Sporichthya polymorpha DSM 43042: one gene and its partner. The protein of the gene in region 1 interacts with the protein of each later gene in a pairwise test. Links are inferred from orthologs where the notes say so. Each region holds a gene or a part of one and is shown on either strand. Other genes may lie near its edges.

Region 1 (7,515 bases):
ACGTCCTCGTGGACGCCGCGACGCTGACCGGCGCGGCCATGGTCGCGCTCGGCCACCGCACCTCGGCCGTGATGAGCAACGACGACGACCTGCGCACGCGCGTCCACGAGCTCGGCGAGCGCACCGGCGAGCGCATGTGGCCGATGCCGATGCCGGAGGAGCTGCGCAACTCGCTCAAGTCCTCGGTCGCCGACATGGCGAACATCGGCGAGCGCTGGGGCGGCGCGCTGTCCGCGGCGCTGTTCCTCCGCGAATTCGTCTCCGACGGCGTGAAGTGGGCCCACCTCGACATCGCCGGCCCGGCCTTCAACGAGGGCGAGCCCTACGGCTACGTGCCCAAGGGCGGGACGGGCGTCGCGGTCCGGACGCTGGTCGCCCTCGCCGAGGACGTCGCCGCCGGCTGACGCCGGTCAGTTCGGGCGTCAGTTCGGGCAGAGGTCGCCGCCCGGCGGGCAGTCGAGCACCAGCCCGCCGGCCTTGCGCCACGCCGCCTCGGTCGCGGGCCGCAGGGCCGCGGCGAGGCGGAGCGTCTCCGCCGGCACGAGCCCGGACGCCGCGAACTCGATCGTGTAGTTCGGCGCCCACGCGATCAGCACGGTCACGGGCGCCGCTCCGGGCGGGGCCGACCAGACGGCCGCGCGGCCGCCGATCCGGGTCTCGGTGGTCTTCCCGCCGAGCTTGCGCAGCACCGCGGTCTGCGCCTTCAGCCCGCGCAGGTGGCCGGTGATCCGCACGCTCGTGTCGGCGACCGGGTCGGCGTACTCGGCGTACCAGTCGAAGGACCGGTCGTCGGCGAGGTAGAGCGTGCGGCTGGCGCCGATCGGCTTGAGGCCCTGGCTGAGGAACCAGTCGCCCGAGCGCAGGACCACGAACCGGCTCGCGCCCGCCACGACCGGCCCGCCCGCGTCGGCGGTCGCCCCCTGGGGGCCGGGCGTCCCGCCGCCGCTCGCGCCCGGGGTCGCCCCGGCGGAGGCCCCCGCGAGGGCGCCCTCGGCCGGACCGTCACCGGAGTCGCCGGAGTCGCCGCCGCAGCCGGCGGCGGCGGCGAGCAGGGTCAGACCGGCGAGCACGGCGGCCGCCCGGGCACTCCTGCGCAACCCGACCCGCCGCCCGTGCACGTCAGCGGCCTTGCTTGCGTTCGGCGGCGCGGCGCGCGTCGTAGTCCCGTTTGCGCTGGGGGTACCCGGTCAGCGCCACGTCGTAGACGGGTATCCCGAGCTTGCCCATCAGCGAGCGCGCGTGCTCGTGGCTCGGGACCCGCCGCCGGGTCCACTCGCCGTCGTGGGCGATGAGCATGACCGTCGGCTCGGTGACCGCCGTCTGGGGCTCCAGGTAGGCCTCGACCCCGACCCGGGTCTCCGACCACTCCTTCAGGTGGTCGCGGTCGGCCAGGTCGGCGCGCCGGGAATCACCCGTGGCCGCCTTCTTGCGGAACAACCTCATCTGCCGGACCCCTCCGTGGTCTGCCAGCAGTATCGCCGCTGGTCGGGCGGTTCACCCCCACCGACGTGACCAAGGCCGCTCGCCCGCCTGATCGGGGTAGGAATCACAGGTGAAAGGATGACGGTTGCTCAACCGCAGACACCAGTGAGGGAGTTCCCGTGGCGGAGCAGGCAGGCACCGAATTCGACCTCGTGATCCTGGGAGGCGGCAGCGGCGGGTACGCCTGTGCCCTGCGCGCCGCCCAGCTGGGTCTGTCGGTGGCACTGATCGAGAAGGGCAAGCTCGGGGGCACCTGCCTGCACAACGGCTGCATCCCGACCAAGGCGCTCCTGCACGCGGCGGAGGTCGCCGACCTGGCCCGTGAGGGCGAGCAGTTCGGCATCAAGACCTCGCTGCACGGCATCGACATGGCCGGCGTGAACGCCTACAAGGACGGCGTCATCAGCAAGCTCTACAAGGGCCTGCAGGGCCTGGTGAAGAGCCGCAAGATCACGCTGATCGAGGCCGAGGGCCGCCTGAGCTCCGCCACGAGCGTCGACGCCGGCGGCGTCCGCTACACCGGCAAGCACATCGTGCTCGCGACCGGCTCCGTGCCGCGCTCGCTCCCCGGCCTGGAGATCGACGGCACCCGCGTTCTCACCTCGGACCACGCGCTGCTGCTCGACCGCGTCCCGAGTTCGGCGATCATCCTCGGCGGCGGCGTCATCGGCGTCGAGTTCGCGAGCGTGTGGAAGTCCTTCGGCGCCGACGTCACGATCGTCGAGGCGCTGCCCCACCTGGTCCCGATCGAGGACGAGGCCAACTCCAAGCTGCTGGAGCGCGCCTTCCGCAAGCGCAAGATCGCGTTCGAGCTCGGCGCCCGGTTCACCGGCGTCTCGCACACCGCCAACGGCGTGCAGATCACGACCGAGAACGGCAAGACCGTCGAGGCCGAGGTGCTGCTCGTCGCGATCGGCCGCGGCCCGGTGTCGGCGAACCTCGGGTACGAGGAGGTCGGCGTCGAGATGGAGCGCGGCTTCGTCAAGGTCGACGGCCTGTGCCAGACGAACGTCCCGACGATCTCCGCGGTCGGCGACCTGATCCCGACCCTGCAGCTCGCGCACGTCGGTTTCGCCGAGGGCATCCTCGTCGCCGAACGCCTCGCCGGGCTCGACGTCGTCCCGATCGACTACGACGGCGTTCCGCGCGTCACGTACTCCGAGCCCGAGGTCGCCTCGGTCGGCATCACCGAGGCGGTCGCGAAGGAGCGCCTCGGCGCCGACAACGTCGAGACCATCACCTACGACCTCGCCGGCAACGGCAAGAGCCAGATCCTGAAAACGGCCGGCGCGATCAAGCTGGTCCGGCAGAAGGACGGCCCCGTGCTCGGCGTACACATCGTCGGCTCCCGCGCCGGCGAGCTCGTCTCCGAGGCCCAGTTGATCTACAACTGGGAGGCGCTACCCAGCGAGGTCGCGCAGCTGATCCACGCTCACCCGACGCAGGGCGAGGCCCTCGGCGAGGCCCACCTCGCCCTGGCTGGCAAGCCGCTGCACGCGCACGGCTGACAGTCCGCAGGGTTCGCCCTGAGGGTCCGTCAGAAATCTTTCCGCCACCCGGTTCCGTCCCTCGCGAGGAGAACGTCACATGCCAGTCTCGGTCACCCTTCCGGCGCTCGGCGAGAGTGTCACCGAGGGCACCGTCACCCGGTGGCTGAAGCAGGAGGGCGACACCGTCGCCGCGGACGAGCCGCTGCTGGAGATCTCGACCGACAAGGTCGACACCGAGATCCCCGCCCCGGCTGCCGGTGTCCTGGTCAAGATCACCGTCGGTGAGGACGAGACCGTCGCCGTCGGCGCCGAGCTCGGTGTCATCGGTGACGCGGGTGAGGCCGCCCCGGCCGCTCCCGCCCCGGCCGCCGAGCCCGCTCCCGCGGCCCCGGCTCCGGTCGCGGAGGCGCCTGCGCCGCCGGCCCAGCCCGCTCCCCCTGCTCCGGCCGCTCCCGCCGCGGCCCCGGCTGCCGGCCCGGCGGCCGATGGAGTGTCGGTGACCCTGCCCGCACTGGGTGAGAGCGTCACCGAGGGCACCGTCACGCGCTGGCTGAAGGCGGAGGGCGACACCGTCGCCGCCGACGAGCCGCTGCTGGAGATCTCGACCGACAAGGTCGACACCGAGATCCCCGCCCCGGCCGCCGGCGTCCTGGTCAAGATCACCGTCCGCGAGGACGAGACCGTCGCCGTCGGCGCCGAGCTCGGCGTCATCGGCTCCGGCGCGAGCGCCCCGGCTCCCGCGGCCACGGCCGCTCCCGCCCCGGCTCCGGCGGCTCCCGCTCCCGAGCCGACCCCCGCCCCCGCACCCCCGGCCGCGGCGGCTCCGGCGCCCCCGGCGCCCGCGCCGGCTCCCACCCCGGCCCCGGCCGCTCCCACCCCGGCCCCGGCCGCTCCCGCGGCTCCGGCGGCCGCTCCCGCGGCTCCGGCGAGCAGCGGGAACGGGCAGGCGGAGGACGTCGGCACCTACGTCACCCCGCTGGTGCGCCGTCTCGCGGCGGACAACAACGTCGACCTGAGCACGGTCGTCGGCACCGGCGTCGGTGGCCGCATCCGCAAGCAGGACGTGCTCGACGCCGCCAGGAGCGCGGCGTCAGCGGCGACGGCCGCCCCGGCCGCGGCCGCTCCGGCCCCGTCGGCGGCTCCGGTCGCGACCCCGGCCGCCCCGCGGCCGGTCGTCGCCGCGCCGCAGGTCGGCACGGTCGAGCCGATGTCGCGGCTGCGCAAGGTCATCGCGGCGCGCATGGTCGAGTCGCTGCAGCTCTCCGCGCAGCTGTCGTGCTGGGTCGAGGTCGACGTCACCCGCATCGCGCGGCTGCGGCAGCAGGCCAAGGCGTCCTTCGAGGCCCAGACCGGCCAGAAGCTCAACTTCCTGCCGTTCTTCGCCAAGGCGACCATCGAGGCCCTCAAGCAGCACCCGAAGCTGAACGCCTCGATCGACGTCGAGAAGGGCGAGATCACCTACCACCCGAAGGTGCACCTCGGCATCGCCGTCGACACCGAGCGGGGTCTGCTGGTCCCGGTCGTCCAGGACGCGGACGAACTCAACGTCTCGGGCCTGACCCGGTCGATGAACGACCTGGCCGCGCGCACCCGCGACAACAAGATCGCCCCCGACGACCTGTCCGGCGGCACGTTCACGCTGACCAACACCGGCAGCCGGGGCGCGCTCACCGACACCCCGATCATCAACCAGCCGCAGGTCGGCATCCTCGGCACCGGCACGGTCGTCAAGCGTCCGGTCGTCGTCGAGGACCCCTCCGGCGGGGACACGATCGCGATCCGGTCGATGGTGATGCTCGTCCTGACCTACGACCACCGCCTGGTCGACGGGGCCGACGCCGCCCGGTTCCTCACCACCGTGAAGCAGCGTCTGGAGGAGGGCGCGTTCGAGGCCGAACTCGGCCTCTGACGGGCACGCCCATGAAGATCGCGGTCTGCGGCTCGTCCGGACTGATCGGCACCGCGCTCGTCGACGCACTGCGCGCCGACGGGCACGAGGTGCTGCGTCTGGTCCGGCGGGCCCCGCAGGGCGCGGACGAGATCTCGTGGGACCCGGAGCAACCGCTCTCCCCCGGCAAGCTCGCCGGCGTCGAGGCCGCGGTGAACCTCTCCGGGGCCGGGGTCGGCGACAAGCGCTGGAGCGAGTCGTACAAGCGCACCCTCGTCGACAGCCGGGTCAACCCGACGCACACGCTCGCGACCGCGCTGGCGGCGCTCGACCCCAAGCCGCGAGTGCTGCTGCAGGGCTCCGCGATCGGGTTCTACGGCGACCACGGCGAGACGAAGGTCGACGAGACCTTCGGCCCCGCGGACGACTTCCTGGCCCGTCTGACGGTCCGTTGGGAGGCGGCCGCGGCGCCGGCGGAGAACGCGGGCATCCGTGTCTGCTACCTCCGCACCGGCCTCGTCGTCGCACGCGAGGGCGGGGCGTGGGGCCGACTGTTCCCGATCTTCAAGTTCGGGCTCGGCGGCAAGCTCGGCAACGGCCGCCAGTACTGGAGCTTCATCTCCCTGACCGACCACGTGCGGGCGCTGAAGTTCCTGCTGACCTCCGACGTCTCCGGCCCCGTGAACCTGACCGGGCCCGAGCCCGTCACCAACGCCGACGTGACCAAGGCCATGGGCAGCGTCCTGCACCGGCCGACGCTGTTCCCGGTGCCGGCGATCGCCCTCAAGGTCGTCCTCGGCGAGTTCTCCACCGAGACGCTGCGCAGCCAGCGCGTCGTGCCGGCGGTCCTGTCGAAGGCAGGGTTCTCCTTCGAGCACCCGACGATCGAGGCCGCGATCCGCGCCGCCGCCTGAGAACCGATCCCGACCTAGACTGACGACGTGTCCGCGCTCCGCTTCCTCCACGGCTTCGGCGGGACTCCGGTGCCCTACGAGCCGGCGTGGGAGCTTCAGCGGGAGCTGCACGCCGCGCGCGCCGACGGCACCGTCGAGGACACCGTGATCCTCCTCGAGCACGAGCCGGTGTTCACCGCGGGCAAGCGCACCGAGCCGCAGGACCGGCCGTGGGACGGCACCCCGGTGGTCGAGGTCGACCGCGGCGGGAAGATCACCTGGCACGGGCCGGGGCAGCTGACCGGCTACCCGATCGTGAAGCTGCCCGACGGCGTCTACGTCGTCGACTACGTCCGCAAGCTGGAGGCCGCGATCATCGCGACCTGCGCCGACCTGGGTCTGGCGAACGCGCAGCGCGTGCCGGGCCGCAGTGGGGTGTGGGTGCCCGGCACGGGCCCGTTGGACCCGGACCGCAAGGTCGCCGCGATCGGGATCCGCGTCGCGAAGGGCGTGACGATGCACGGCTTCGCGATCAACTGCGACTGCGACCTGGGCTGGTTCTCACGGATCGTGCCGTGCGGGATCTCCGACGCCGGCGTCACGACGCTGACGAAGGAACTCGGGCGTCCGGTGCCGGTCGCCGAGGTCGTGCCGGTGGTCGAGCGTCGCCTGCTGGAGGCCCTCGGCTCGGAGTCGGTGACCCGGGCCCCGTTGGCACTGCACGGCGCGCTGGGAGTTGTCGCATGACGATCGCTCCCGAGGGCCGCAAGCTGCTGCGACTGGAGGTCCGGAACACCGAGACCCCGATCGAGCGCAAGCCGCCGTGGATCAAGACCACGCTGCGGACCGGGCCGGAGTACCGGGCCCTGACGAAACTGGTGAAGGACGAGGGCCTGCACACGGTCTGTCAGGAGGCGGGCTGCCCCAACATCTTCGAGTGCTGGGAGGACCGCGAGGCCACGTTCCTCATCGGCGGTGACCAGTGCACCCGCCGTTGCGACTTCTGCCAGATCGACACCGGCAAGCCGGTCGAGCTGGACCGGGACGAGCCGCGCCGGGTCGCCGAGTCCGTGCTCACGATGGGCCTGCGGTACGCCACGATCACCGGCGTCGCCCGTGACGACCTGCCCGACGGCGGGGCCTGGCTGTACGCGGAGACCGTTCGCGCGATCCACACCGCGGTCCCCGGCTGCGGGGTCGAGTTGCTCGCGCCGGACTTCAACGCCGAGCCGGACCTGCTCGCGCAGGTGTTCGCGTCCCGCCCCGAGGTGTTCGCGCACAACCTGGAGACCGTGCCGCGCCTGATGCGCCGGATCCGGCCCGCGTTCCGCTACGACCGGTCACTCGGGGTGATCACCGCCGCGCGCGAGGCCGGACTGGTGACCAAGTCCAATTTGATCCTCGGCCTCGGCGAGGAGCCCGACGAGGTCCTCGCCACCATGCGCGACCTGCGCGAGGCCGGCACCGACCTGCTCACGATCACCCAGTACCTGCGCCCGAGCGCCCGCCACCACCCGGTGGAGCGGTGGGTCACCCCCGAGGAGTTCACCGAGCTCGGCGCCGAGGCCGAACGGCTGGGGTTCGCGGGCGTGATGTCGGGGCCGCTGGTGCGCTCGTCCTACCGCGCGGGCCGCCTGTACCGGCAGGCCGTGGAGGCACGCGAACAGAGCGCCTGAGCGCCCTGCGTATCCTGCCTCGGACACGACGAGAAGGGCCCGGCGGAACAGTCATGGCATTCGGCAGGAAGAAAGACAAGGCCGCC
Region 2 (11,753 bases), 2.0 Mb from region 1 along the record:
TCGTAGACGACCGCGGCGCGGGCGAGCTCGTGAAAGTACTTGATCAACGTGACGCAGAACCCGACGCCCCCGGCCCCGACGACCAGGACCCCGGCGGAGGCCCACAGCGTCGCGATCGAGCGCACGGGCGGGAGGGGACGGGTCGCGAGCCGGGTGCCGCCGGCACCGTCGGACACGTCGACCGGCGCGGTGCCCTCGGGGAGGACCTCCTCGTCGAGCCAGTCCGCCTCGTCGGACTCGGCGCCCTCGACCGGGCCCCCGGCCGCCTCGGAGAGCTGCGCCGCGCGACTGCCCTCCAGCGCGAGGATCAGCGAGGCGCCGCCCATCAGCAGGAAGAGCGCGATCTTGCCGTAGAGCGCGTAGTAGTACGGCAGTCCGTACGGCTGCGCCTCCAGGCCGTTGAAGTCGCCGCCGGAGAACGGCGGGTCGTAGATCGCGTGCTGGAAGAGCAGGTAGGTGCCGGTCCCCAGCGTGAGGACGAACGTCGCCCACAGGACGCCGAACACGAGCTCCCGGCGGACCTGGAGCTCGTGCAGGAACGACGCGGACGGGACCTTGCGCAGCGCCGGGACGGCCAGGAAGGCGACCAGCACGCAACTGATCAGCCAGAACACCGCCGTGAGAACGTGGGCCTGGAGCAGAAGGACGTCGAGGACGTTGCCGTCGGCCTGCGGAATTAGGTCGGACGGACCGGTCGCCGCCGCGATTCGGGCGTGCACAGGTGGAACTCCTGCCGCAAGGAGGCCGCCCCGGGACGGCGGCCGCTCCCCAGCAACCTACGACTGTGCCTCGGGGCTGTCCACGACGCTCACGTCCGCATCAGGCTCCGGCGCGAGGTCCGCCGGGACGGTCCGGGCGCGGTCGCGGAGGAGAGAGATCGCGGTGCCCGCGGCACCGGCGATCAGCAGCAGGCCGGTGTAGAACCAGCGCAGGTCCTCCACCTCGATCGCGTCGCTCCGGACGGCCAGCCACCCGGCGGCGACGCCGACGAACAACAGCCCGAAGGTCAGCGAGACCGGGTCCAGGTCATGCCGCCGCACGGTGCACCTCCACGTGTCCGATGCCCTGCTCGATCTCGACGGTCAGCAGACCGCCGCCGGGGCCGTCCGGGCCGTCGTCGCGGCCGGAGCGCGAGACGCCGAACCCGCTGTTCTCGGAGTCGAAGATCTCGGCCGACCCGATGCCCAGCTCCACGTCGGTCACGACGTCGACGTTCGGCGGGAGGATCAGTTCGACGTCGCCCACGCCCACCTCGATGTGCGTGGACACGTTCTGGCCGGCGAAGTCGACCTGCGTGAAGTCGAACCGCACGCGGCCGCCGCGGTACTCGTACTCGGGGGCGATCTCGCTCGCCGACAGCGGCACGATCGCGCGCTCGTCCTGGTCGACCCAGCCGCCGCGGTAGGCGTCGACGAAGACCGCCGGCGGCAGCGCGAGGGCGCCCACGACGCCGAGCGCGATCAGCCAGCGGCCGCGGCCGTAGCGGGTGCCGATCAGCAGACCGGCGCCGGCGCCGGCGAGCACGAGGGCCGGATAGGCGGCCGCGGGCACGTCGGCCCCCGCGAGGTCCGCGATCCCCAGCGCGCCGAGGGCGACCAGCACCAGGCAGAACGTCAGCCGGCCGAGGATCGACCGTTCCCGGGGAGCGCTCGGCGGGGCCGGGGGCGCCGGTGCGAGCGGGGGCAGCGGTGCGGTCGGCGCCCAGCCGGTGGCCGGGGCGGCGTACGCGGGACCCCACCCGGTGGGGGAGGACGGCTCGGGGTCGGGCGTCGGACCGGCCGGTGCCGAAGCGGCGGGCGGGGCGGCCGCGGCGGGCGGGGTCTCGCGGCGGGCGAGGACGACCGCGGTGATCACGAACAGCGCGATCAGCAGGAGCCCCCGGTCGTCGACGACCCAGCCGAGGCTGAGCACCGCGGCCAGGCCGAGCACCGCGGCGAGCAGGAGCACCGGCCACGGGTTGTTGCCGCCGCGGGCGAGAACGCGCTCGGCGAGGGAGGTCTCGCGGTCGTCCTCCGGCATCAGCAGCCAGCAGGCGAGGTAGACGATCAGTCCCGCGCCGCCGAAGAAGGTCAGCACGACCATCAGGACGCGGACGATGACCGGGTCCAGCGCGAGCGACTCGGCGAGGCCGCCGCAGACGCCGGCGAGCACGCGGTCGGACCGGCTGCGGCGGAACCGGCGCGGGCCCGACGGCGGAGGTGGCGCCGACGCGGTCGGCGGAGGCAGCGGGGAGGCCGTGGGGCCCAGGTGTTCGGTCATGACATCGAGCATGTTCTCCCGGCTCGCGTGCGGGTATCCGGAACTGCCCGGACCCGACCCGGAGTTTCGCCCGGGTGACGGGCCCGCGGGTCCGTGGGCGACCCGGGTGCGTCCCGGATACCCGGACCCGCCCGCGCGTGTGACGATCATCGACGTGGACACGAGCACCCTCGGCCTGGACACCAGCTCCCCGCTGGGTCCGGCGGCCGACGGCTCGCCCCGCACGCGCTACCGCCGCCGCCGGGAGAACCGACTCGTCGCGGGGGTCGCCGGCGGGATGGCCGACCACCTCAGCCTGGATCCGCTGCACGTCCGCGTCGCCTTCGCGGTCCTGAGCGGCATCGCCGGGTTCGGGGTCGTGCTCTACGGCGCGTTCTGGCTCGTCGTGCCGCTGGCCGAGCCGTCCGGGGCGGCGCAGCCGCCCGGCCTGGCCGCCGCGTCCCGGCGCGGGCTGCGGCGGCTGCCGGTCCGGGGTCCGGAACCGGAGTCGATCGGCCAGCTGGTCGCGCTCCTGGCCGTCGCGCTCGGTGCCGTGCTCGCGCTGCAGCAGACCGGGCTGGGCGTCGACGAGATGGTGCTCTGGCCGGCGCTGGCCGTCGTCGCCGGCCTCGCCGTCGTGTGGTGGCAGGTCGACGAGGCGGACCGGTCCGCGCGAACCGCCGACCCGGAGGCGCCGTCGTCGTGGCGGCGGCGGGTGCTCGTCGGGGTCCGGTTCGTGGCCGGGGCCGTGCTGGTCACGCTGGGTCTGGCCACCTACGTGGTGCTGGCCGGGGGTCCCGGGGGCGTCCGCCGCGGCGTGCTCGGGGCCGCGGTCCTGCTCGGCGGTGCGGCACTGCTCGTCGGGCCCTGGGTGCTGCGGACCTGGCGGTCCCTGGCCGACGAGCGCGCGGAGCGCATCCGGACCCAGATGCACGCCGACCTCGCCGCGCACCTGCACGACTCGGTCCTGCAGACCCTCGCCCTGATCCAGCGTCAGGCTCACGACCCACGCGAGGTGATCCGACTCGCGCGCGGTCAGGAGCGCGACCTCCGGGAGTTCCTCTACGGCGACCGCGACGCGGACGCGGAGGTCTCCACCCTCGCCGCCGCGCTCCGGCGGACGGCGGCGGAGGTCGAGGAGGCGCACCGGGTTCCGGTCGAGGTCGTGACCGTCGGCGACGCCGACCTCGACGGCCCGGCCGCCGAGGCGCGCCGGGCCCTGCTCGCCGCGGCCCGGGAGGCGATGGTGAACGCGGCCGTCCACGCCGGCACGACCGTCGACGTCTACGCCGAGGTCGACGGCGACACCGTTCTCGCCTACGTGCGCGACCGTGGCCCGGGCTTCGATCCGGACGCGGTCCCCGAGGACCGCGCGGGCGTCCGGCACTCGATCGTCGGGCGCATGCAGCGCCACGGCGGGCGAGCCGTCGTCCGCAGCCGGGCCGGCGAGGGGACCGAGGTCGAACTGCGGTTGGGGGAGAGCTGAGCATGAGCGGGTCGCTGCGCGTCGTGGTGGTCGACGACCACCGCATGTTCCGGACCGGGGTCCGGGCCGAGCTCGACGCCGAACGGGACGGGGCGGCCGGGGGGCCGGGGGACATCACCGTCGTCGCGGAGGCCGAGGACGTCCCCACCGCCGTCGCGGCGACGCTGGAGCACCGCCCCGACGTCGTCCTGCTCGACGTCCACCTCCCCGGCGGCGGCGGGGCCACCGTGCTGCGCGAGGTCCTCGCGCAGGCGCCGGAGATCCGCTTCCTCGCCCTCTCGGTGTCGGACGCGGCGGAGGACGTCATCGGCGTGATCCGGGCCGGGGCGCGCGGCTACGTCACGAAGTCGATCACCGGGCCCGAACTCGCGGACGCGATCCGCCGCGTGGCCGCCGGCGACGCCGTGTTCTCGCCCCGGCTCGCCGGGTTCGTCCTCGACGCGTTCGCCGGACCCGGCGCCCCCGGGCCCGCCCCGGCCGTCGACCCCGAACTCGACCTGCTCACGTCCCGCGAGCGGGAGGTGCTCCGGCTGATCGCGCGCGGATACACCTACCGCGAGATTGCCAAGGACCTGTTCATCTCCGACCGGACCGTCGAGTCCCACGTCTCCGCCGTCCTCCGCAAGCTCCAGCTCTCCAACCGCCACGAGCTCTCCCGCTGGGCGACCGACCGCCGGCTGATCTGAGGGACCGAGCTGCCTGACCGCGGTGTCGGAGCGACCGCATAGGGTCGATCGACTGCCGAGGAAGGGATTTTCGAGGTGGACGCGCTGCGGGCGATCCTCTTGGTGCTGCACGTGGGTGGCATGGCCGTGCTGCTCGCCGGCTTCCTGCTCGAGGTGATGAGCGGGAACCGCCGGTTCTCGCCGGTGATCTTCCACACCGCCGGGATCCAGTTCCTCACCGGCCTGGCGCTGGTCGGGGTCAACGAGGCTGACGACCGCGACCTGAACCACACCAAGGTCGCCGTGAAACTGCTGGTCGCGCTGACCGTCGTCGGCCTGACGCACGCGCTGCGCAAGCGGGATCCGCTCCCGCCGCCGGCGTTCTTCGCCGCGTTCGGGCTGGCCGCGGCCAACGCGATCATCGCCTACTCCTGGACCTGATCCCGCGGCCCGGTGCGGGCCCCGCCGCACCGCGCACCGCGACCTAGAGTGAGGGCAATGGACACGCTCTTCGACGACCTCCCGATGCCCGGCTCGGGAACCCCGGCCAAGCGTGTCCGGGTCGCGGCGGCGACCCCGTCGGCGGCCGACCGGAGCGAACCGGCGTCGGGTTCGGACGGGCCGGCCGCGCGCCCCGCGCCCACCGCGGAGGACCTGCTCGCCGGGCTGAACCCCGAGCAGCGCGCGGCGGTGGAGCACTCCGGCGGACCGCTGCTCATCGTCGCCGGGGCCGGGTCGGGCAAGACCCGCGTGCTCACGCGCCGGATCGCGTACCTGATCACGGTGCGGAAGGTCCGGCCGTCGCAGATCCTCGCGATCACCTTCACCAACAAGGCCGCGGGCGAGATGAAGCAGCGCGTGGCCGAGGCGGTCGGGTCGGCCGCGCCGAACTGGGTGTCGACGTTCCACTCGGCGTGCCTACGGATCCTGCGCTTCGAGGCGAAGCGGCTGGGGTTCACCTCCGGGTTCTCCGTCTACGACGACACCGACCAGCAGCGCCTGCTGCGCATGATCGTGCGCGACCTCAACCTCGACCCGAAGCGCTTCACGCCGCGGGCGATCGGCAACGCGATCAGCGGTCTGAAGAACGAACTGATCGACCCGGACACCTACAGCTCCACCGCGACCGGCCCGGTCGAGACCACGTACGCCGAGTGCTACCGGATGTACCAGGAGCGCCTGCGCGCCGCGAACGCGCTGGACTTCGACGACCTGATCATGACGACGGTCAACCTGCTGCAGGCGTTCCCCGACGTCGCGGAGCACTACCGGCGCCGGTTCCGCCACGTGCTGGTCGACGAGTACCAGGACACCAACCACGCGCAGTACGTCCTCGTCCGCGAACTCGTCGGCGGGACCGAGGCGCTGGACGGACATGACGTCCCGTCAGAACTTCCCCCGGCCGAGCTCTGCGTCGTCGGCGACGCGGACCAGTCGATCTACGCCTTCCGCGGCGCGACGATCCGGAACATCCACGAGTTCGAGCGGGACTACCCGAACGCGCGCGTGATCCTGCTGGAGCAGAACTACCGCTCCACGCAGACGATCCTGTCCGCGGCGAACGCCGTCATCGCGCGCAACCCGGACCGCAAGCCGAAGAACCTGTGGACCGACGCCGGTGACGGGGAGAAGATCGTCGGCTGGGTCGCCGAGGACGAGCACGCGGAGGCGTCCTTCGTCGCGGCCGAGGTCGATCGGCTCGCCGACGCGGGGCTCGCGAAGCCCAAGGACGTCGCGGTGTTCTACCGGACGAATGCGGCCTCCCGCGTGTTCGAGGAGGTCTTCATCCGGGTCGGCCTGCCGTACCGGGTCGTCGGGGGTGTGCGCTTCTACGAGCGCAAGGAGGTTCGGGACGCCCTCGCGTACCTGCGGGTGCTGGCCAATCCCGAGGACGTCGTCAGCCTGCGCCGGATCCTCAACGTCCCGAAGCGGGGGATCGGGGACCGCGCCGAGGCCTGCATCGACGCCCTGTCGAGCCGGGAGCGCATCACGTTCCCGGCGGCGCTGCGCCGGTGCGAGGAGGCCTACGGCATCGCGACCCGGTCGCTGACCCAGGTGAAGGCGTTCAACGAGCTGATGGACCAGCTCGCGACGCTGGTGGAGGCCGGGACGGGGCCGTCCACGGTGCTGGAGGCGATCCTCGAGCAGACCGGCTACCTGCACGAGCTGGAGACCTCGACCGACCCGCAGGACGAGACCCGCATCGAGAACCTCGGCGAGCTCATCGCGGTCGCGCGCGAGTACGAAGAGGCGAACCCGGACGGCTCGGTCGCCGGCTTCCTCGAGCGGGTCGCCCTGGTCGCGGACTCCGACCAGCTGCCGGACGCCGACGCCGAGGGTGAGGGCGAGGACGGTGGCCAGGTCACGCTGATGACGCTGCACACCGCCAAGGGCCTGGAGTTCCCGGTCGTGTTCCTGACCGGGTGCGAGGACGGGATCTTCCCCCACATGCGCTCGCTCGGGGACCCGGTCGAACTGGCCGAGGAGCGCCGGCTCGCCTACGTCGGCCTGACCCGCGCGCAGGAGCGGCTCTACGTCACCCGGGCCGAGGTCCGCAGTGCCTGGGGCGCCCCGCAGTGGTACCCGCCGTCGCGGTTCCTGGAGGAGATCCCGCCGAACCTGGTCGACTGGCGGCGCACCGCGAACCGCAGCCCGCTGCAGGCCCTGGCGTCGGGCTCGCCGCGGCCGGCCACCCGGCCCGCCGGGCGCGCCCAGGCGGGCCCGAGCAAGCCGATCGTCGCGCTGTCGGTGGGGGACCGGGTCACCCACGACACGTTCGGGCTGGGCACGGTGGTCGCCACCGCCGGCGTCGCCGACAAGGCCGAGGCGACCATCGATTTCGGCGACGGGGCGCCCAAGCGTCTGCTGCTCCGCTACGCCCCGGTCGAGAAGCTCTGAGCTCCCGCCGCGTCAGTCGTTGAGAGTCTGAGCTCAGTCGCGGCCGCAGTCGCCCTCGGCGAGCTTGGCCTCGAGGTCGTCGAGGATCGCCGTCGCGCCGATCAGGCCGATGCCGACCATCCAGGTGTCGTCGTCGACGTCGAACTGGCAGCCGTTCTGCACGGCCTGCAGCTGGTCCCACAGCGGCGTGACCTCGCCGCGGGTGGTCTCGTCCTCGGCCCCGTAGGTGGTGGTGAAGAGGATGTCCGCGTCGGCGCTCGTGAGCTCCTCGGTGCTGAGCCGGGCGATCGCGAACTGGTCGTAGGCCAGGTCCGGCGCCCCGAGGCCGATGGCCCGCAGGACACTGCCGGAGAAGCTCTCCGGCCCGTACACCCGGGTCTCGCCGGGCAGGAACCGCATGATCGTCGCGTCGGCGTCCGTCAGCCCCAACCGCTCGCCGAGCTCGGACGCGCGCCGATCGAAGTCGGCCAGCGCGTCCCGGGCCTCCGAACCGCGGTTCAGGGCCTCGCCGACGAGCAGGAAGTCCTCCCGCCACTCGGTACCGGGACCGTTCGTGAAGACGGTCGGGGCGATCGCGGAGAGCTTGTCGTAGAGGGCGTCGTCGCGCAGCGTCGAGGACAGGATCAGGTCGGGCTGCAGCGCCGCGATCGCCTCCAGGTTCGGCTTCGCGATCTCCCCGACGATCTCGACGCCCTCGGTCCGGTCGGCGAGGTACTCGGGCAGGCCGGTGTCGACGCTCGTGCGCACCGCGCCGACCGGCTTGAGGCCGAGGAAGATCGTGGCGTCGAGGATCGGCGAGTCGAGGGTGACGATCCGCTGCGGGGCGGCCGGGACCTCGGTGGACCCCTTCGCGTGCGAGACGGTGCGGGTTCCCGAGGTCTGCGAGGTGGCCGCGGGGGAGGCGGACTCCGCCGGGGCCTCGACGCTGCCCCGCGGGCCGTCGAGCAGCGTGTTGCTCTCGTCCGAGCAGGCGGCGAGCGGAAGGGCGAGCAGAGCGAGGGTGGCGACGAGCGTGCGGGCGCGCACAGAGAACTCCCGGTGACGAAGGCGGACGGATCGGTCGACGTCGGTCGACATCGGTTGACATTGACCGTTTCTCAGGTTCCCCTTAGCCTCCGAGTTCACCGCTCCCCTGCCGAGCGAGCGGCTGCTCCCGAGTGAGGCCCCCATGAATTCTCGCTGGTCCCGTCGTGGCCTGCTCACCGGGCTGGTCGCCGCCCTGCTCGCCGCCGGTCTGCCGACGACCGCTGCCGACGCCGCAGACGGTGCTGCCGCCGCCGAGGACATCGCCGAACGCGTCTGTCGCACCAGCCGCGTCCCGCTCAGCTTCACCTCCGTGCCGTACGTGCCGGGGGCGTCCGAGCCGGCCGTCACGACGCTGGAGAACCAGCAGATCTTCGTGCGGTTCTGTCAGCCGAAGGACTCCCCGTCCCGGACCGTCCAGGTCCTCGTGCACGGCATCACCTACGACCACCGCTACTGGAACCTGCCCGACCCCGACGGCTCCGAGCGGTACTCGTGGGAGGCCGCCGCGGTGAAGGCCGGCTACGCGACGCTCGCGATCGACCGGCTCGGGGCGGGGGAGAGCTCGCACCCGCCGAGCTTCCAGGTCGACGTCAACTCCAACGCCGCGGCCGTCCGCGCCCTGATCTCGGCGCTCCGGGCCGGCAAGGTGCAGGCGCCGGTGAAGAACGTGCCGGTCGAGAAGGTCGTGCTCGTCGGCCATTCGTACGGTTCGATCACGAGCTGGTTCGCCGCCTCGGCCAACCCCGAGGTCGACGCCGTCGTGCTGACCGGAGCGACCCACAGCATCCGCGAGTTCCACACGCCGCTGATCGTGTCGGCGCCGCTCTACCCGTCGTTCCTCGACCCGGCATACGCCCAGAAGGGTTACGACCCCGGCTATCTGACGGACCGTCCGGGAACCCGGTACGACACCTACTACGCGCCGGACACGAATGTCGACGACCGCATGCTGGCCGCCGACGAGGCCACCAAAGGCACCGTCACTTTCTCCGAGCTGAACAACTACCCGCTGTTCTTCCGGGCCCCGCTCGACATCCGCGTGCCGGTGTTCCTGCTGATCGGCACCAACGACGCGCTGTTCTGCTCCCTGGAGTCCGGGGACCTCGGGGCGCCGTGCGACACGGCGGAGAACCTCGTCGCGAGCGAGGCCCCGAAGCTGGGTCCGAACGTGCCGTCGGTCGACGCCTACGTCGTCAAGGGCGCCGGCCACGCGCTCAACGCCGTCCGGTCCTCGCAGGAGTCGTTCGCCGCCGCGCAGCGCTGGATCCACACCACCGTGAGCGGCGGGCAGCACCGGCACTGAGTGCCGGCGCGGGGTGCGCTACGGGCGCAGACCCTTCGAGCGGAGCCAGTTGTAGGGGTTGACCGGCCGGTCGTTGACCCGGATCTCCAGGTGCAGGTGCGGCCCGGAGGTGTTGCCGGTCATCCCGACGCGGCCGATAACCTGGCCGGCGACGACCTGGCCGCGGCGGACCAGGATCTGCGACTGGTGGGCGTACCAGCTCTCGGTGCCGTCGAGGTGCCGGATCACGGTCTTGTAGCCGTAGGCACCGTCGTAGCCGGCGAAGATCACGGTCCCGGCCGCGACGGCGCGGATCGGGCTGCCGTAGCCGCAGGCGAAGTCGAGGCCGGTGTGCCCGGCGGCCCAGCGGTAACCGCCGGCGCCGAAGGTCGCGGTGAGGTGGTAGCCCCGGACCGGCAGGCTGTAGTTCTTCGCCATCAGCGCGAGCTGCTGGGCGCGAGCCTTCGCGGCGGCCAGGGCGCGGGCCGCCGCCTCCTGCTTCTGCTTCAGCTCCTCGGCGGCGCGGATGCGGTCGGCGAGGGCGTCGCGGGCGCGCTCGCGGCTGGCGCGGGCCTGCTCGCGGTTCACCGAGGCGGACTCGACCAGCGAGCCGCTCTCGGTCACCCCGAGGGCCGAGGCGCCGGTCATCGTGGCGCTGGTGTCGGCGTCGCCGCCGCCGGCCTTCACCGCGCCGACCACGCCGGCCGCGGCGACCGCGACCGCGGCGGCGCCGGCGATCAGCGACGTCCCGCTCGGCGTACCGGCCGGGAGGACGACGACCTTGCGGCGGCTGGACGCGTGGGTCCGGGCGCTGCGCTTGGCGTGCTTACGGGCCGCCTCGCGACGCTCGGCGCGGGTGGCCAGTTCGACGACCGGCTCGAGGATCTGCTCGGCGGGAATCTGCCCGGCGGGGATCTCCAGCGCGAGCTCAAGGACCGGCGGCGCGACGACGACCGGGGCGGGGGCCGCGGTGAAGATCGTGGGCTCGACCACCGGAGCCGGCGCGGCCGTGGTCCGGCGGCGGCGGCCCGTGCCGGGCGCGACGGCGACCTCGGGGACCGGCAGCGCGGCGACGGCGGGAATCTCGGCAAGGCTCTCGACCGGGGCCGCGGCCTTGCGGCGGCGGCCGGTGGGGGCCGGCAGCGGCTGGGCGGCCAGAGCCTCCGGGAGCGCCTCGGAGCGGGCCGCAGTGGCGGGCACGGTCTCCGGCGCCGGGGGAACGCGCCGGCGACGGCCGGATCCGGCCGGGACGATGTCTTCAACTGCCCCGGAACGGGGTACCTCGGTAACGAGAGCGGCCGGCTCCGCGATCTCCTTGCGGCGCCGCCCGGTCGGAACCGGCATTTCGGGCGCCGGCACCGAGAGCGGAGCCGAGGCGTCTAGGTCGAGCTGCGCGTCGAGGTGCTCAGCACCACGCGCATGTCGGCCGTTGGCCACGGAGGCATCTCCCGGTCACTCGGTGTTGGTACTCGTGCCGCTGAAGCGCAGTGCTGCGACTCCAGCAGTCCCGAACGGTAACGGTCACGCGGTCATGCACCCACGGCCACCCGGCAAAGAACGCTCAAAGTGACCAGGGGCCGGTGCTGAAGTTACCCGATGTGACTACCGGGGCCCCAGTCATGACCGTGTGGTGTGGACATGACGTGCAGAAGAGCAAAATCCACCCGTTCCGACACGCCGAGCTACCGTGAAATCTACCCACGTTCCGTAGCCGGCGACGGTCACTCTCTGCTTTCCGTGCCGATCCGAATCCGATCTGTGACCACCGTCCGCGGCCGGCGTCAACGCCGCTCCAACTCGCCCCGCGCGTCCTCTTGACTTCGCGTCCGGGTACGTCCCGGAGCGCCGGTTTCCTGTGGAAAGACCGTGGAGATCGCTCAGAGCCTTGACCCCGCCCCCGCGCCGGACGAACCTGCTGGCGCGGGGAGGCTCAGCCCGCCAGCGACCTTCGCTCGTGGCGCCGTTCACCGGCCGTCAAGGGCACAGGGACTCCTCCCCGCCCAAACACCTTCTGCGCGGCCGCCGGCCGCGGAGCGCTCGCAGCCGCGCGGCTCGCGCTCACGTCGCGACACCGCCGTTGTGCGGCGGTGATTCGGGTCTCTCCGCGGAACCCTGTGCGCGTCGGGTTCGTTAGGGGCGGCTAGTCTCGCGGCGGATT

What was found.
Region 2: the proteins of lpdA (region 1) and pcrA interact in binary tests that used the Escherichia coli proteins (3 or more experiments, as listed by UniProt). The link is inferred for Sporichthya polymorpha DSM 43042 from one-to-one orthologs.

Annotation. Positions count from the first base shown.
Region 1 is NZ_KB913029.1:5,008,446-5,015,960, forward strand. The notes cover bases 881-3,795. They hold lpdA (dihydrolipoyl dehydrogenase), read left to right. Parts: upstream 881-1,601; coding sequence 1,602-2,990; downstream 2,991-3,795. Other genes in these bases: SPOPO_RS33260 (hypothetical protein), read right to left, coding at 881-1,118; SPOPO_RS0124180 (hypothetical protein), read right to left, coding at 1,120-1,443; sucB (2-oxoglutarate dehydrogenase, E2 component, dihydrolipoamide succinyltransferase), read left to right, coding at 3,070-3,795. Also shown: SPOPO_RS0124170 (leucyl aminopeptidase), read left to right, coding at 1-404; more of SPOPO_RS33260, read right to left, coding at 423-880; more of sucB, read left to right, coding at 3,796-4,881; SPOPO_RS0124195 (TIGR01777 family oxidoreductase), read left to right, coding at 4,893-5,774; lipoyl(octanoyl) transferase LipB, read left to right, coding at 5,802-6,500; lipA (lipoyl synthase), read left to right, coding at 6,497-7,429; SPOPO_RS0124210 (DUF4191 domain-containing protein), read left to right, coding at 7,483-7,515. UniProt on the Escherichia coli protein: Lipoamide dehydrogenase is a component of the glycine cleavage system as well as of the alpha-ketoacid dehydrogenase complexes.
Region 2 is NZ_KB913029.1:3,002,555-3,014,307, forward strand. Bases 4,529-7,587 are described here. They hold pcrA (DNA helicase PcrA), read left to right. Parts: upstream 4,529-4,887; coding sequence 4,888-7,287; downstream 7,288-7,587. Other genes in these bases: SPOPO_RS0114735 (hypothetical protein), read left to right, coding at 4,529-4,830; SPOPO_RS0114745 (ABC transporter substrate-binding protein), read right to left, coding at 7,321-7,587. In the rest of the region: SPOPO_RS0114710 (hypothetical protein), read right to left, coding at 1-719; SPOPO_RS29685 (hypothetical protein), read right to left, coding at 777-1,040; SPOPO_RS29690 (PspC domain-containing protein), read right to left, coding at 1,027-2,259; SPOPO_RS0114725 (ATP-binding protein), read left to right, coding at 2,258-3,724; SPOPO_RS0114730 (LuxR C-terminal-related transcriptional regulator), read left to right, coding at 3,727-4,410; more of SPOPO_RS0114735, read left to right, coding at 4,486-4,528; more of SPOPO_RS0114745, read right to left, coding at 7,588-8,313; SPOPO_RS0114750 (alpha/beta hydrolase), read left to right, coding at 8,456-9,616; SPOPO_RS35665 (M23 family metallopeptidase), read right to left, coding at 9,635-11,032. UniProt on the Escherichia coli protein: A helicase with DNA-dependent ATPase activity. Unwinds DNA duplexes with 3'-5' polarity. Translocates on single-stranded DNA with 3'-5' polarity. Initiates unwinding more efficiently from a nicked substrate than double-stranded DNA.